Regions from separate parts of the Streptomyces sp. NPDC007907 genome, predicted to be linked through region 3. Evidence: riboswitches for the same ligand, from Rfam matches in the RefSeq annotation. Region 3 holds a riboswitch; each other region holds the start of a gene.
The links. A riboswitch is a leader RNA that binds a small molecule or an ion and turns the genes downstream of it on or off. The one in region 3 is predicted to bind cobalamin.
Positions count from the first base shown of each region.

Region 1: another riboswitch for cobalamin. It lies ahead of ACFZDI_RS02255 (ribonucleoside-diphosphate reductase subunit alpha); the one in region 3 lies ahead of ACFZDI_RS13795 (energy-coupling factor ABC transporter permease).
Region 2: another riboswitch for cobalamin. It lies ahead of ACFZDI_RS20025 (prenyltransferase/squalene oxidase repeat-containing protein); the one in region 3 lies ahead of ACFZDI_RS13795 (energy-coupling factor ABC transporter permease).
Region 4: another riboswitch for cobalamin. It lies ahead of ACFZDI_RS27550 (cobalamin biosynthesis protein); the one in region 3 lies ahead of ACFZDI_RS13795 (energy-coupling factor ABC transporter permease).

Region 1 is NZ_JBIBKR010000001.1:486,063-490,079, forward strand. It holds gene ACFZDI_RS02235 (UTRA domain-containing protein) at 1-49, shown strand, start outside; gene ACFZDI_RS02240 (DUF3311 domain-containing protein) at 179-445, shown strand; gene mctP (monocarboxylate uptake permease MctP) at 442-2,070, shown strand; partial or broken gene ACFZDI_RS02250 (GNAT family N-acetyltransferase) at 2,148-2,339, shown strand; cobalamin riboswitch at 2,352-2,549, shown strand; gene ACFZDI_RS02255 (ribonucleoside-diphosphate reductase subunit alpha) at 2,673-4,017, shown strand, end outside.
Region 2 is NZ_JBIBKR010000004.1:820,792-824,808, forward strand. It holds gene ACFZDI_RS20015 (CbiQ family ECF transporter T component) at 1-662, opposite strand, end outside; gene ACFZDI_RS20020 (SCO2322 family protein) at 1,099-1,737, opposite strand; gene ACFZDI_RS20025 (prenyltransferase/squalene oxidase repeat-containing protein) at 1,734-2,954, opposite strand; cobalamin riboswitch at 3,065-3,201, opposite strand; gene ACFZDI_RS20030 (SAM-dependent methyltransferase) at 3,463-4,017, shown strand, end outside.
Region 3 is NZ_JBIBKR010000003.1:526,042-530,058, reverse strand. It holds gene cbiQ (cobalt ECF transporter T component CbiQ) at 1-252, opposite strand, end outside; gene ACFZDI_RS13800 (energy-coupling factor ABC transporter substrate-binding protein) at 259-627, opposite strand; gene ACFZDI_RS13795 (energy-coupling factor ABC transporter permease) at 624-1,331, opposite strand; cobalamin riboswitch at 1,361-1,546, opposite strand; gene ACFZDI_RS13790 (protein kinase) at 1,675-3,129, opposite strand; partial or broken gene ACFZDI_RS13785 (MFS transporter) at 3,392-4,017, opposite strand, start outside.
Region 4 is NZ_JBIBKR010000007.1:56,475-60,491, forward strand. It holds gene ACFZDI_RS27540 (inorganic phosphate transporter) at 1-1,259, shown strand, start outside; gene ACFZDI_RS27545 (hypothetical protein) at 1,291-1,512, shown strand; cobalamin riboswitch at 1,652-1,786, shown strand; gene ACFZDI_RS27550 (cobalamin biosynthesis protein) at 1,887-2,894, shown strand; gene ACFZDI_RS27555 (cobyric acid synthase) at 2,896-4,017, shown strand, end outside.

The DNA.
Region 1 (4,017 bases), on a different contig from region 3:
GGGCGACCGGTACAAGTTCGTGGCCCGGCTGAAGCGGCCCCAGGACTGACGCGGCGGCGGCCGGATCCCCGGTCCTTTCGGGAACCGCATTGCGGACGAGGGGTTCCGCTTGCGCCGTGCCCTGACCTAGATTGCCTGCGCATTGCCCAGGTGATCACTGAGGGGACGGAGCCGCCTGATGTCGCAAGCCCCAGAATCCAGCAGAGGCCCGGTGGTGACGCCCGTGCGCGTCGTCATCGGGCTCTGCCTTGTCGCACCCTTCGTGGCCATGCTGTGGGTCGGCTCGTACGCCAAGACCGACCCGGCCTTCATCGGGATCCCGTTCTTCTACTGGTACCAGATGGCGTGGGTGCTCATCTCCACCGCTTTGACGATGATCGCCTACAAGCTGTGGCAGCGTGACCAGCGCGCCCGCTCGGCCGCGAAGGGCGGTGCGTCGCAGTGAAGGACGGCGTGAACGGCGTCGCACTCGCCGTCTTCATCTTTTTCTTCGTGGCCGTGACGGTCATGGGCTTCCTGGCCGCGCGCTGGCGCAAGGCCGAGAACGAGCACAGCCTGGACGAATGGGGCCTGGGCGGCCGCTCGTTCGGCACCTGGATCACCTGGTTCCTGCTCGGCGGCGACCTGTACACGGCGTACACCTTCGTCGCCGTGCCGGCGGCGATCTACGCGGCGGGCGCGGCCGGCTTCTTCGCCGTGCCGTACACGATCCTGGTGTACCCGCTGATCTTCACCTTCCTGCCGCGCCTGTGGTCGGTGTCCCACAAGCACGGGTACGTCACGACGTCCGACTTCGTGCGCGGCCGCTTCGGTTCGAAGGGTCTGTCGCTGGCCGTGGCCGTGACCGGCATCCTGGCGACGATGCCGTACATCGCCCTCCAACTGGTCGGCATCCAGGCCGTGCTGGACGTGATGGGCGTCGGCGGCGGCGAGAACACCAACTGGTTCATCAAGGACCTGCCGCTGCTGATTGCGTTCGGCGTGCTGGCGGCGTACACGTACTCGTCGGGTCTTCGGGCCCCCGCGCTCATCGCGTTCGTGAAGGACACACTGATCTACATCGTCATCGCGGTGGCGATCATCTACATCCCGATCAAGCTGGGCGGCTTCGACGACATCTTCGCCAAGGCCGGTGACGCGTTCAGCCAGACCAACCCGGCGACGGGCGCGCCGCGCGGGGCGCTGGCACCGGCCGAGCCGGGCCAGTGGACGTACGCGACGCTGGCGTTGGGATCCGCCCTGGCGCTGTTCATGTACCCGCACTCGATCACGGCGACGCTGTCCTCGAAGAGCCGTGAGGTGATCCGCCGCAACACCACGATCCTGCCGCTGTACTCGCTGATGCTGGGCCTGCTGGCGCTGCTCGGGTTCATGGCGATCGCGGCCGGCATCAAGGTGCAGAACGGTCAGCTGGCGATCCCTCAGCTGTTCGAGACGATGTTCCCGGACTGGTTCGCGGGCGTGGCGTTCGCGGCGATCGGCATCGGCGCGCTGGTGCCCGCGGCCATCATGTCCATCGCGGCCGCGAACCTCTTCACCCGCAACATCTACAAGGACTTCATCAAGCCGGACGCCACCCCCGCGCAGGAGACCAAGGTCTCCAAGCTGGTCTCCCTGCTGGTGAAGGTCGGCGCCCTGGCCTTCGTCCTCACCATGGACAAGACGGTCGCCATCAACTTCCAGCTGCTGGGCGGCATCTGGATCCTGCAGACCTTCCCGGCCCTGGTCGGCGGCCTGTTCACCCGCTGGTTCCACCGCTGGGCCCTGCTCGCGGGCTGGGCGGTCGGCATGATCTACGGCACGGCCGCGGCGTACGGCGTGGCCTCCCCGACGCAGAAGCACTTCGGCGGCTCCGCGAAGGAGATCCCGGGCATCGGGGAGATCGGCTACATCGGCCTCACGGCGTTCGTCCTGAACGTGGTGGTGACGGTGGTCCTGACCTTCGTCCTGAAGGCCCTGAAGGCCCCCGACGGCATCGACGAGACCAAGCCGGAGGACTACACGGCGGACGCGGGCGACCCCGGGGTCCAGGTGGAACTCCCGCCTGCGACGGCCGGGTCGGCTCACTGACCTCGCACCACCACACAACACCCGCAGCGGGCCGCCGAGACCACTCACCACGGCGGCCCGCTGTCGTACACGCTCATCAGCGCTCCTGCGTCGAGCGGGCGCGGGCCACCCCGGGCTGCCGGAGCGTCGTGCTGTCGGCCCGGCCCCCCGTGCACACCGCCCATCGCGTCTACGAACGCCTGGGCTTCACTCGCACACCCGAGCGTGACGGGAACCCCCTCCCGGAGCTGACGGACATCACTCATCTCACCTATGAGTTGACGCTCTGAAACCAGCACGACACAACATCTGGGGGTGCCGTTCGAACCCGGCACAAGATGTATGCTCATGCTCGCTGTCGCCGCAGGGGAATCCGGTGCGAATCCGGAACTGTCCCGCAACGGTGTACTTGTGCATGTCTGTTCCCGGAACCGCCGTGTTCCGGGTGCCGCCCTGCACAGGGGTCAGTCCGAGGACCTGCCGACAGCGCACCCGGCCACCCGGCCGGTGTGCCCTGACGTCCGGGCCTCGTGGAGTGGGCCGGTGGACGCGACGCCGCGTGCGCTCGTGTGCTGCCCCCTGCCCTCGACGAGGCCCCCGTGCCGAGCGAGGGAGAGCCCCACGTGACCATCGCGCCAGCCGAACCGGTCTCAGCCGAAGAAGAGCACGACGCTCCCGGTGCCACGCTGCTGCGGACCCTGAGCGAGCTGACCGCCGACCTCCCCGACGCCGACCCCGACCGGGTCGCCGCCGCCGCGCTGCGCGGCCGGTCCGCGCAGGCGGACGAGCGGGAGCTGCGGGAGCTGGCGACGGAGGCCGCGGCCGGTCTGATCTCCGAGGACCCCGCCTACTCCCGGCTGGCCGCCCGGCTGCTGACCATCGGCATCCGCGAGGAGGCCGCCTCGCAGGGCGTCACGTCCTTCACCGGGTCCGTCGCGGTCGGCCACCGCGAGGGGCTCATCGCCGACCGCACCGCCGAGTTCGTGCGCGTCCACGCCGCCCGCCTCGACGCGCTGATCGACCGTGCGGCCGACGACCGCTTCGGCTACTTCGGCCTGCGTACCCTCCACAGCCGCTACCTGCTGCGTCACCCGCACACCCGCAAGGTCGTCGAGACGCCCCAGCACTTCATGCTCCGGGTGGCGTGCGGCCTCGCCGAGGACGACACCACACGCGCGGTGGACGAGGTCGCGGCTCTCTACTCGCTCATGAGCCGCCTCGACTACCTCCCGTCCTCCCCCACGCTCTTCAACTCCGGCACCCGGCATCCCCAGATGTCGTCCTGCTACCTCCTGGACTCCCCGCAGGACGAACTGGACTCAATCTACGACCGGTACCACCAGGTGGCCCGGCTGTCGAAGCACGCCGGCGGCATCGGCATCGCCTACTCCCGGATCCGCGCCCGCGGTTCACTGATCCGCGGCACCAACGGGCACTCCAACGGCATCGTCCCGTTCCTGAAGACCCTGGACGCCTCGGTCGCCGCCGTGAACCAGGGCGGCCGGCGCAAGGGCGCCGCCGCGGTCTACCTGGAGACCTGGCACGCCGACATCGAGGAGTTCCTTGAGCTGCGCGACAACACCGGTGAGGACGCCCGCCGTACGCACAACCTGAACCTCGCACACTGGGTGCCGGACGAGTTCATGCGGCGCGTGAACACCGACGCGCAGTGGTCGCTGTTCTCCCCCTCGGACGTGCCGGAGCTGGTCGACCTGTGGGGTGAGGAGTTCGACGCCGCGTACCGGGCGGCCGAGGCGAAGGGCCTCGCGAAGAAGACCCTGCCCGCCCGTGAGCTGTACGGCCGCATGATGCGCACCCTCGCGCAGACCGGCAACGGCTGGATGACCTTCAAGGACGCCGCCAACCGCACCGCCAACCAGACGGCCGAGCCCGGCCACGTCGTGCACTCCTCCAACCTCTGCACGGAGATCCTGGAGGTCACCGACGACGGCGAGACCGCGGTCTGCA
Region 2 (4,017 bases), on a different contig from region 3:
GCCAGGGAGACGGAGCGCTCCAGCGCGCCCTCCAGGACCGGCAGTCCCACCTGCAGCAGGCCCCTGACGCCCCGGTCCGGACGGCCGCGCAGGCGGCGGGCGGCGCGCAGGCGCCGGACGTCGGCGACGAGGTTCGGCGCGAAGGTGAGGGCGACGACGACCGCGACGCCCAGCTCGTACAGGGCGCCCGGGAGGGACTTCAGGAGGCGGGAGGGGTTGGCGAGGGCGTTCGCGGCGCCGACGCAGATGAGGAGGGCGGCCAGTCTCAGACCGTCGTAGAGGGCGAAGGTGAGGGCCTCCGCGGTCACCTCGCCGCCGAGGCGGATGCCCTGGGCCCAGGCCGGGAGGGGGAGCTCGGGGAGGGTGAGGAGGGTGTGCGTGCCGGGGATGGGGGAGCCGAGCACGGTCGCGAAGAGGAGGCGGACGCCGATCACGGCGAGGGCGAGTTTGACGAAGGCGCCGTAGGAGCGGGACCAGGGGGTGTCGGGGCGGCGGGTCGCCACGACGTACGCGGAGACCGCGATGAGGAGACCGAGGAGGAGGGGGTTGGTGGTGCGGGTGGCCGCGGTCCCGAGACCGAGCGCCCACAGCCACCAGGCACCGGGGTGCAGTTGCGCCCGGCGTCGGCGCCCCGGCGGGGGCGGGGGGTCGCCCCCCAACACCCCGGCGGCACGACTGCCCGCAGGCCGGGAGGGACGGATACCCACGCCCTCGCACTCCTCAGCGGCACGGCTGCCCGCGGGCGGGGTGGGGTGGTCACCCACGGGGGCGTACTCCGCTGCGGCGCGGCTGCTCCCAGGCGGAGCGGGGCGGTCACCCGCGCCGTCGTGCTCCTCTGCGGCGCGGCTGCCCGCGGGCGGGGTGGGGTGGTCACCCGCGCCCTCGTGCTCCTCTGCGGCGCGGCTGCCCGCGGGCGGGGTGAGGTGGTCACCCGCGCCCTCGTGCTCCTCTGCGGCGCGCCTGCCCGCGGGCGGGGTGAGGTGGTCACCCGCGCCCTCGTGCTCCTCTGCGGCGCGCCTGCCCGCGGGCGGGGTGGGGCGGTCACCCGCGCCCTCGTACTCCTCAGCGCCCGGACTGCCCGCGGGCCGGGTGGGGCGGTCACCCACGTCGGCGTACCTGCCAGATCGCCGCGCCGCCCAGGATCGCCACCACGCCGATGCCCGCGACCAGGCCCAGGGACGGGCCCTCGTCCGACGCGGTGTCCTGCTCCGCTGCCGGCTTCCGCTTCTCCTCACCGCTCTGCGCGACCTGTTCGCCGCAGCCCTTCTCCGGGTAGCCGGAGATCGCGCACAGCAGGGCGTTCGTGTCGTAGCGCAGGGGCCCCGCCACCGCTGCCAGAGCGTCGGCCGTCGTCGCGTCGGGGGAGACCCGGGCGCAGGCGGTGCGGGCGGCGGGCGGGGTCTCGCCACCGGGTGCGTCCGAGGGCGTGCCGAAGTCGAGGACCAGGGCCACCCGCTTGCTGCCCTCCCGCGCGGGCGTCTTCGCACAGATCGTCGCGAATCCGGCCTTGCCGCGCGGCTGTGCCGCGTCCGCGGAGTCCTCGCTCACGGCGAAGCGGAACCCCTGGACGTCGCCGTCCGAGGGGCGGGCCAGGGACGGGCCCTGGGTGGCGTAGACCCACTGGCCGCCGTCGCGCTCCCAGAACGACCAGTACCGGTACCCGGCGGCCTCGGCCCGGCCCGTGCCCGCGCACAGCAGGAGCGGGACCAGGAGCAGGAGAAGGGCGCGGCGGATCACAGGTGCTGCTGCTTCTTGCGGCCGGTGAACAGGAAGCCGATGCCGATGCCGGCGACCAGGCAGACACCGACGTACCACCAGACCCCGAAGAAGTCCGAGCCGGAGTCCTCCTTCGCGGCCGAGGCCTCGGTCCTCCCGGTGGCCTGCGGGGCCGGGCCCGTCGCGTTCAGCTGCTTGACGAGGTCCGCGCCGCCGAAGTCACGCGGGTTCGTGCCCGTCGCGTGGGCGGCGAGGATCAGCTGGGCGTAGGCGGCCGGACCGCTCTGCGCGGCCCAGGTCGCGGCGTTCTTCGCCAGCCACCGCACGGACGTCTCCGCCTGCGCGGTGTCGCCCTTTGCGGCGAGCGCGACGACCGCGTCGGCGGTGTTGCCGTAGTCGGGCTGGGGCTCGGCACCGGCCAGGGCGGACATCAGGTGCCCGTCGTCCTCGGCCAGGGCGGCGGTCAGCCAGGCGGCTCCGTTGGCCGCCGCCTGCTCCGGCGTCGAGGCCTTCGCGCAGGCGGCACTGGACGGTCCGGAGGCCTTTGTGCCGGGCTCGACGACCATGCCCTTGCCCAGGGCGCCGAGCACACCGGCGGCGGTGGCGTCCGCGTTGGCGGCGAGCTTGCCCTTCTTGTCCGGCTGGAAGGCGAAGGCACCGTCGCCGTCCCCGCCGCAGGGCAGGGCGAGCTTCAGCAGGGCGTCGTAGGGGGACTTGCCGTCCTTCTCGACCCGGTCCGGCTTCTCGCCGGTGGCGGCGAGCGCGCCCGTCACGACCGACGTCGAGTTGGTGTCGCTGGCCCCGCCGGGCGAGTAACCCCAGCCGCCGTCCTCGTTCTGCACGGACTTCAGCCAGTCGACGGCCTTGCCGGTGACGTCGTCGTGCCCGCCGAGCGCGGCCAGGGCCTGTACGGCGGCGGAGGTGGCGTTGGTGTCCCGCATGGTCTTGGCGTCGCACGCGGCGGTGGGGTCGGGCCGGTACGAGGCGAAGGAGCCGTCCGCGCACTGCTGGCGCTCCAGCCACCGCACGGCCTTCGCGGCGGGCTTCACACCCACCGTGTCCTGCGCGAGCAGCGCGAGCGACTGCCGCCACACCCCGTCGTACTTCGGGTCGGTCGAGCCGTACAGGGCGGAGGGGAACGCCTGGGAGGACGACGGGGACGGGTCGGCGACGGCCGGGGTGGCGGCGCCGATCACGGCGACGGCGGCCAGGACCGCGGCGCTGCGGCGAACGTTCATGATCGGCGGGTGCCTCTCCCTGTGGGGGAGCCGGACAGCACGGGACACCCCGGCGGCTCGGCTCCGTGTACCTCGACGGTGCCGTGCACCGGCACGCTGCCGGGCACGTGAGCCGGTCACGACCCGTACGCGGCGATCCGGCTCACCGCCCTGGTGGGCGGTACACGGTTGCGGGGCCAGCGCCGGAATTGCACCGGCTTCCCCCCGTACGGTGTGATGACGACCCGCTTACTGTACCCGCACGTAGGAATCGGCCCGAGGGGGTCCCGGGCGGGCGCCCGGCGTCGCCAAACGCCGCCCACGCCGCCGGGAAAGCGCCGGGCTGGGGCGCCGTGCCGACGTGTACGAGATCGGCGAGGCGTGGGTGCCGCGCCGTGGGTGCGGGCGCCGAGGCCAGAGTGTGGTGAGAGATGACGGGGAACTCGTGTGCGCTGCAATGGAGTTGATCCTCTCCGGAGGCCGGAGCGGATAACGTGGGGCTTCCTCGACCACATACGCAGGAGCGTCCATGACCGACCACGTGGAGAACTCCGAGCAGGAGCCGTTCCCCAAGATCGACACCTCGGTGCCGCACTCGGCCCGCATCTGGAACTACTGGCTGGGCGGCAAGGACAACTACGAAGTCGACCGGGTGGCCGGTGACGCGTTCCGTGAGGTCTTCCCCGGCATCGAGACCGGGGCCCGCGCGGCCCGCTACTTCCTCGCCCGCGCCGTCCGCCACCTGGCCGCCGAAGAGGGCATCCGCCAGTTCCTGGACATCGGCACCGGCCTGCCCAACGTGGACAACACCCACCAGATCGCCCAGCGGGTGGCCCCGGAGAGCCGGATCGTCTACGTCGACAACGACCCCCTGGTGCTGGCCCACGCCCGCGCCCTGCTCACCAGTACGGCGGAGGGCGTCACCAACTACGTGGACGCCGACCTGCGCGATCCGGACACCATCGTCCGGGAGGCCGGGAAGACACTCGACTTCGACCAGCCCGTCGCCCTCATGCTGATGGGCATCCTGGGCCACATCGAGGACCACGACGAGGCCCGCTCGATCGTGCGCCGGCTGGTGGAC
Region 3 (4,017 bases):
CTGGACGAGCAGTGTGAGCGCTCCGGTCACGCAGAAGCCCAGCGGCACCCGGTAGGCCCGCCACAGCCGCCGCCCGGGCACACCGGCCGGACCCAGCAGCACGACCAGGGCCGTCAGGAGGACCAGGGCCGCGCCCGGCCAGGGCGGCAGGGAGATGGCGAGCACGGTGAGGCCGAGCCCCAGCACGGCCTTGTCCACGGGATGGCGGCGGCGCCAGCGACTGCCGTGCGCCGCCGCGTCGATCGGCAGCACCGGGGCTCAGTCCTCTTCCGCGGCGGACTTCCCGGCGGTGCCGGCGAGCGTGCTGCCGGACTGTCGCTCCAGCGCCCGCTGCTCGCCCTGCCTGCGGCCCCGGCGCAGGCCGAAGTAGTAGGCGAGGACACCGGCGCCGAGAGCCGCCTGGAGGGAGAAGAGCGCCGACTCGATCTCGCCGGACGGCGGCTCGTACAGCGGCGAGAACCACGGCTCGTAGTCCGGCTTCAGCTCGGTGATCGCCGTCTCCGCCTCGCCGTCGGAGCCCGTGAACGGCTCCTTCTTGTGGTCGCCGAGCCCGAACGCCAGGGGCAGCACCGCGAGCGCGGCCACGGCGATCAGCAGGAGCAGGTTGATCTTCGTGTTCCGCTTCATCGGCCCACCGCCTCGGTCTCGGTCCCGGTCCGCGCCTGCTTCTGCGCGACGAGCACGCCCAGCCGGGTCAGTTCGCCCTTGCTGGACTGCACCAGCAGCCGCATCACGAGCACGGTCAGCAGGCCCTCGCTCACCGCGAGCGGGATCTGGGTGACGGCGAAGATGGAACCGAACTTGCCGAGCGCGCCCAGGAACCCGCTGCCCGGGTCGGGGAACGCGAGCGCCAGCTGCACGCTGGTGACGCAGTAGGTGGACAGGTCGGCGACGAACGCGGCGAAGAACACGGTCACCATCAGCGGCACGTTGGAGCGCCGCAGCAGCTTGTAGACGGCGTATCCGGCCCAGGGCCCGACGATCGCCATGGAGAAGACGTTGGCGCCGAGCGTCGTGAGGCCGCCGTGCGCGAGCAGCAGCGCCTGGAAGAGCAGGGTGATGGTGCCCAGCACCGCCATGATGGGCGGCCGGAACAGGATGGCGCCCAGGCCCGTGCCGGTGGGGTGCGAGCAACTGCCCGTGACGGACGGGAGTTTGAGGGCGGACAGGACGAACGTGAAGGCACCGGAAGCACCGAGGAGCAGAGTGCTCTCGGGGTGCTCGCGCACTTCACGGGTGAGCGACCGGACCCCGTGGACGACGAACGGCGCCGACGCGACGCCCCAGGCGACCGCGTGCGCCGGAGGAAGGAAACCCTCGGCTATGTGCATGGCTCAGCAGACCCTCTCCAGCACCTCGTGGATGGTTGACGCGCCTTGGCCGGTCTCCTGGCTGACGGGTACCACCGCCCGGACTCCGCCTTCCCGGGTCACGAGGACCCAGTGGCTGCCCGTGAGGGCTGGAGCCGGACTTCCCGATTCACAGTGGCGAGGGCCGCACCGGCATCACACCGGATTTCCCGTTCACCAAGGCGTGGTGACAATAAGGCCGGGGTAAGGGCGATGACAAGCCACCCAAGGGGCGCGCGAGGGGGCGTCCGTTCGCACACCGGCGCATCTCACGGCCGATCCACGCGCGCCGGACAGGGGCCCGTCGCACGCCGCCCGGGCCGCGTCAGTCGTCGGTCCCGTCGTCCCCGCCGTCGTCGAAGTCGCCCTCTTTCCCGCCCTGGCGCGGCTTCTCGGGCTTCGGCTGCGCCGGCTCGCCGCCCGCCTCCTGTGTCGGGGCCGTCGCGCTCGGCACGGGCGCGTCAGGAGCCGGCGAGGAGGGCGACGCGGACGGAGTGACATCGGCCACGGTGCCGGTGGCCGGCGTGTCGGCCGTACCCGGGCCGGCCGCCGGGTCGGCCTGCGGATCGGCCTGCCGGCCGGAGGAGTCGGGCGCGGCGGAGCCTTCGGAGGCCGTGGCGGCGGGGCTGCTCGCCGTCGGGGACGCGTCGGGTTCTGTGCCCTCCGCGGTCGTGTCGGGCGAGAACCAGCGCATGCCGAGGAGCATCGCCGCGAGGAAGAGGGCCGCGGCGGCGGCCGTCGCGGCCACCCTCGTACGGTTGCCGGCACCGCCGCGCCCGCGGGTGCGGCCCGCACGCCCCGCCTGGGCGGCCCGGGCCGCCGTGCGGTGACCCGTGGTCGCGGGCAGCGCGTACGTGGTCGGACTGCCGGTCCCGGAGCCGGCGTACGGGCCCGGCCCGGCGGGCGTCGCCGCGGACGTGGAGGTGGGCCGCAACGGCGGGGAGACCTCGGGCAGCGGCTCGGGCAGGCCTTGCCAGGCGCCTGCGGCGAACCACTCGGCGGCCTGCTGGGCGGTGGGCCGGTCCTCGGGCTGCTTGGCGAGCAGACCGAGGAGGTAGTTCTCGAACGCGGGCGGAAGCCCCGCGACCCCGAGCTCGCGGGGCGGCACGGGAACCGAGTCGAGGTGCTGGTGGAGCAGGGCGACGGCCGTGTCGGCCTCGAACGGCGGTCGCCCGCTGAGGAGCTGGTAGAGCACGCAGCCAAGGGAGTACATGTCGGAGGCCGGCCCGGCGGGCTTGCCCAGGGCCCGCTCGGGCGCGAGGTAGAGACCGGTGCCGATGATCTGCCCGGTGGCGGTGAGGGCGGCGCCGGGGTCGTCGAGGAACCGCGCGATGCCGAAGTCGCCGATCTTCAGCGTGCCGGCCGCGTCCAGCAGCAGGTTGGCCGGTTTGACGTCCCGGTGCACGATGCCCTGCGCGTGTGCGGCGGCGAGCCCCGCGGACGCCTGCCCGGCGAGACGGGCCACCCGCTCGGCGGGCAGCGCGCCGGAGCCGGCCAGCACCCCGGCGAGGCTGTCGCCCTCGACCAGCTCCATCACCAGATACAGCCGGTTGTCGTACTCGCCGAAGTCCAGGACCCCCACAACGTTGGGGTGGTTGAGACGCCCGGCGGTCTGAGCCTCCAGACGGAACCGGGAGGTCGCCGTGGGATCGGTGTCCTGGGGCAGCAGCAGCTTGAGGGCCACCGCTCTGGCGAGCGTGGTGTCGTAGGCACGCCAGACCTCTCCCATTCCACCGCGCCCGATCTCAACATCCAGCCGGTAGCGGCCCGCTAGCAGCACTCGTCCTCGTCTCATGCGTGTGGGAAGGTCGTCGCCGCAGGCCGAACTCCCCGCTTCGGCACGGGGATTGGTGGGGGGCACCGCAGCCGACCCAGGATACTGGCGCGGCGTGACCACCGAGTTCCGCGGCGGTGTCCCCGGAGGGTGCCGGCAGGGAATTCCGGGGCCGGGCGAGTCGCCCGGCGGAGTGACGTGTCCGTGTGCCCGGTTGCCGCCGGGGGCCCGGAGCCGTGTCAGGCTGCCGCGGGGGCCCGGCGCCGTGTCAGGCCGTGGCGTCCGCGCCCTTCCCGCGGCGCGGCAACAGCGCCACCGCCAGGGCCGGTACGGCCGCGAGGACCAGCCACGGCACGGCGGCCGGCAGGCCCGGATCGAGCAGGAGCCCGGTGGCCGCGCTCCCGGTCAGGACGATCAGCCCGGACACCGACGACAACGCACCGGTGTACAGCCCGAGCCGGCCCTCCTCGGCGAGGTCGGGCACCCACGCCCGGGCTGCGGGCACGACGAGCATCTGCCCCACGGTGAGCAAGATCACGAAACCCGCGGCCGGGAGCAGCCCGGCGGTGCCCGTCCAGCCGGCGGGCCGTGCCGCGGCCACCACCGCGAAGCCGGAGGCGATCAGCAGCAGCCCTGCCGCCATGGAGCGGCGCAGGTCCAGCCGGTCGCCCGCCCAGCGGGTCACCGGCAGCTGGGCGCACACCACCAGCTGGGCGCACACCACCAGCACCGACGACAGCGCGAAGAGCCAGGACAACGGCGCCTGGGAGCCCGCCGCGCGCTGCACCTCGTCCGGCAGGGCCAGGTACAGCTGGTTGTAGGCGAGCAGGTAGGTGCCGTACGCGCAGCACAGGGCGAGGAAGCGGCGGTCGCGCAGCAGGACGCGGCTCCCGC
Region 4 (4,017 bases), on a different contig from region 3:
TGGAAAGCTTCTCGCTGATCCTCGCGATTGTGGTGATAACCGCACTCGCGTTCGATTTCACGAACGGTTTCCACGACACCGCGAACGCCATGGCCACGACCATTTCCACGGGCGCCATGAAGCCCAAGGTTGCGGTGGCCATGTCCGCGGTCCTCAACCTGGTCGGCGCCTTCCTGTCCGTCGAAGTCGCCAACACGATCTCCAAGGGCCTCGTCGACGAGGCCGGCATCCGTCCCGAGGTCATCTTCGCCGCCCTGGTCGGCGCGATCCTCTGGAACCTGCTGACCTGGCTCGTCGGTCTGCCCTCCAGCTCCTCCCACGCCCTCATGGGCGGTCTGATCGGTGCCACGATCGCCTCGGCGGGTGTCGGCGCGGTGCACGGGGACGTGCTGGTCACCAAGGTGCTGATCCCGGCGATCGCCGCCCCGCTGGTCGCGGGCATCGCGGCGATGCTGGCCACGCGGCTGACCTACTCCCTCGGCAGCAAGGCCGAGGACAAGGCGTCCAAGAAGGGCTACCGGGCCGGCCAGATCGCCTCCGCGGGCCTGGTCTCCCTGGCGCACGGCACCAACGACGCACAGAAGACCATGGGTGTCATCACTCTCGCCCTGGTCGCCGGCGGCGCCGTGGCGCCCGACTCGGACCCGCCCATGTGGGTCATCCTCTCGGCCGGTCTCGCCATCGCGCTCGGCACCTACCTGGGCGGCTGGCGCATCATCCGCACCATGGGCAAGGGACTGACCGACCTCCAGCCGCAGCAGGGCTTCGCCGCCCAGACCTCCGCGGCCACGGTCATCCTGGCCTCCTCGCACCTCGGTTTCTCCCTCTCCACGACGCACTCCGTGTCCGGTTCGGTGATGGGTGCCGGACTCGGCCGCAAGGGCGGCGTGGTCCGCTGGTCCACCGCGACGCGGATGTTCGTCGCGTGGGGTCTGACGCTGCCGGCCGCGGCCCTGGTGGGCGCGCTCGCCGAGTACGTCACCGGCTTCGGCAGCTGGGGCACCGCCGTGGTGGCCGTCTTCCTCATCGCCTCCAGCGCGACGATCTGGAAGCTGTCGCGGCGCGAGGTGGTCGACCACACCAACGTCAACGACACCGACAGCGAGAACGACGGCGCCGAGCCCGCGGGCGTGGTCACCACGGCGATCGCCGCCGTGACGCCGCCCCCTGCGGGAGGCACGGCGTCGGCGGACCCGGTCCCGACGTTCCCGGCGCAGGCCACCGCCGAGCGCACGCCGACCACGACCACCACGGTCTGACCGCCACCGGTTACAAGGAAGAGTCTCGGATATGAAGATCGACTGGGCGGCCCTCGGCTCCGTCTTCGGCGTCAGCCTCGTGGTCACCGTGGCCCTCGTCGGCCTGTTCACCCTCGGCATCACCGGTCTCTCCCGCCGCGAGCGGGCGGTGGCGGAGGGCGGGTCCGCGAGCCTCGCCGTCACCGGCGCGTACGCGTGCTTCGCGGCCTGTGCGGCGGCCGTGGGCTACGGGATCTATCTGATCGTGGCCTGAGCGCCCCACCGCACATCGTGTCCGCCGGGCGGCACGGGACTTTGGTCCCGTGCCGCCCGGTCGTCATGCGGGGCAGGGGGCGATGTGGGGTTCTCCACACTCTCCCCTCGCAGGTCAACGGCAAGTTGACGGCCGTTCCCGGCCGTGGTGGACTGCCGGGGCCAGTACGGCGGCAGGAGAGGAAGCCGGTGAAAGTCCGGCGCGGTCCCGCCACTGTCACCGGGGTAGCAATCCCCCGGGAGCCAGGAACTCTCACCGCCGATCTCGTCGAACCAGGGCGCGGACACCCTGAGTGAGGACACATATCGCCATGCGCGGCTGCCGATCGAGGTTCACCACCCCACCCCTGCCCGCCCTCCTGGCCGGCTGAGCCCATGGGTGCCGGTCGCGTCTTCGCGTACGGCGCCGCCGCCGGTCTGATCGGTGACCTGTTGCTCGGTGATCCTCGCCGGGGGCATCCGGTCGCCGCGTTCGGGCGGGCCGCGGGCGCCGTGGAACGGGTGTTGTGGCGGGACCATCGCGGGTGGGGCGCGCTGCACACCGCCGTGTGTGCCGGCGGGGCCGTCGCCCTCGGGTCCGTCGCCGCGCGTGCCGTACGCACCTCCCCCGCCGCCTCCGTCGCGCTGACCGCTGCCGCCACCTGGGCCGTGGTCGGGGGGACTTCACTCGCCCGGGAGGCCCGGACCATCGGGCGGGCCCTGGAGGCCGGGGACGTCGAGGCGGCCCGGGCCCGGCTGCCGCACCTGTGCGGCCGCGATCCGCAGGCCCTCGACGCCGACGGCATGGCCCGGGCCGTGGTCGAGTCGGTCGCCGAGAACACCTCCGACGCGGTGGTGGGGGCTCTGGTGTGGGGCGCCGTCGGCGGGGTGCCGGGGCTGCTGGGGTTCCGGGCCGTCAACACCCTGGACGCCATGGTCGGGCACAAGTCGGCCCGCTACCGCCGCTACGGGTGGGCCTCCGCACGCCTGGACGACCTCGCGGGGTGGCCCGGAGCGCGGCTGACCGCCGTCCTCGCCGCCCTGGCCGGGCCGGATCCGCGAGGGGCCGTGCGGGCCTGGCGGGCGGATGCGGCGCAGCATCCGAGTCCCAACGCCGGGCCCGTGGAGGCTTCGTTCGCCGGGGCGCTCGGGGTGCGTCTCGGCGGGACGCTGTCGTACGGCGGGCGGGTGGAGCACCGGCCCGTGCTGAACACCGGGGGGCGTGCCGTCGGCACGCGGGACGTCGAACGGGCCGTACGGCTGTCGAAGCGCGTGACATGGCTCGCGCTCGGGGTGTGCGCGGGCGCGCGGTTGTTGACGAGTGCGCGGTTGTCCAGAGGTGCGCGATCGCTCGGGAGTGCGCCGTCGCTCCGGGGTGCGCGGTCGCTGAAGAGGGGGAAATGACATGAGCGGTGGGCTTCTCGTCGCCGGTACCACTTCCGACGCCGGCAAGAGCGTCGTGACCGCCGGGATCTGCCGGTGGCTGGTGCGCCAGGGCGTCAAGGTCGCGCCCTTCAAGGCGCAGAACATGTCCCTGAACTCCTTCGTGACGACGGAAGGGGCCGAGATCGGGCGGGCACAGGCCATGCAGGCGCAGGCCTGCCGCGTCGAGCCGACCGCGCTGATGAACCCGGTGCTGCTCAAGCCCGGTGGCGAGCAGAGCAGTCAGGTCGTGCTGCTGGGCAAGCCGGTCGGGGAGCTGAGCGCGCGCGGCTACCACGGCGGACGGCAGCAGCAGTTGCTCGGGACGGTGCTGGACTGCCTGGAGCAGTTGCGGGGCACGTATGACGCGGTGATCTGTGAGGGGGCCGGTTCTCCCGCCGAGATCAACCTGCGGCGGACGGACATCGTGAACATGGGGATCGCCCGGGGCGCCGGGCTGCCCGTGCTCGTCGTCGGCGACATCGACCGGGGCGGGGTGTTCGCCTCGTTCTTCGGGACGGTGGCGCTGCTGTCGCCCGAGGACCAGCGTTGCGTCGCCGGGTTCCTCGTCAACAAGTTCCGCGGGGACGTCTCCCTGCTGGAACCGGGCCTGGACATGCTGCACGGGCTCACGGGGCGGAAGACGTACGGCGTGCTGCCGTTCCGGCACGGGCTCGGGATCGACGAGGAGGACGGACTGCGGGTCTCCCTGCGGGGAGCGGTCCGGGAGTCCGTCGTCGCCCCGCCCGTCGGCGAGGACGTGCTGCGGGTCGCGGTCTGTGCCGTGCCGCTGATGTCCAACTTCACCGATGTGGACGCGCTGGCCGCCGAACCGGGCGTCGTGGTGCGGTTCGTGGACCGGCCGGAGGAGCTGTCCGACGCCGACCTCGTCGTCGTGCCCGGCACCCGCGGGACGGTCCGGGCGCTGGAGTGGCTGCGCGAGCGCGGGCTCGCCGACGCCCTGGTGCGCAGGGCCGCCGAGCAGCGGCCCGTGCTCGGCATCTGCGGTGGCTTCCAGATCCTCGGCGAGCACATCGAGGACGACGTGGAGAGCCGAAGGGGACACGTCGGCGGGCTCGGGATCCTGCCCGTGCGGGTGCGGTTC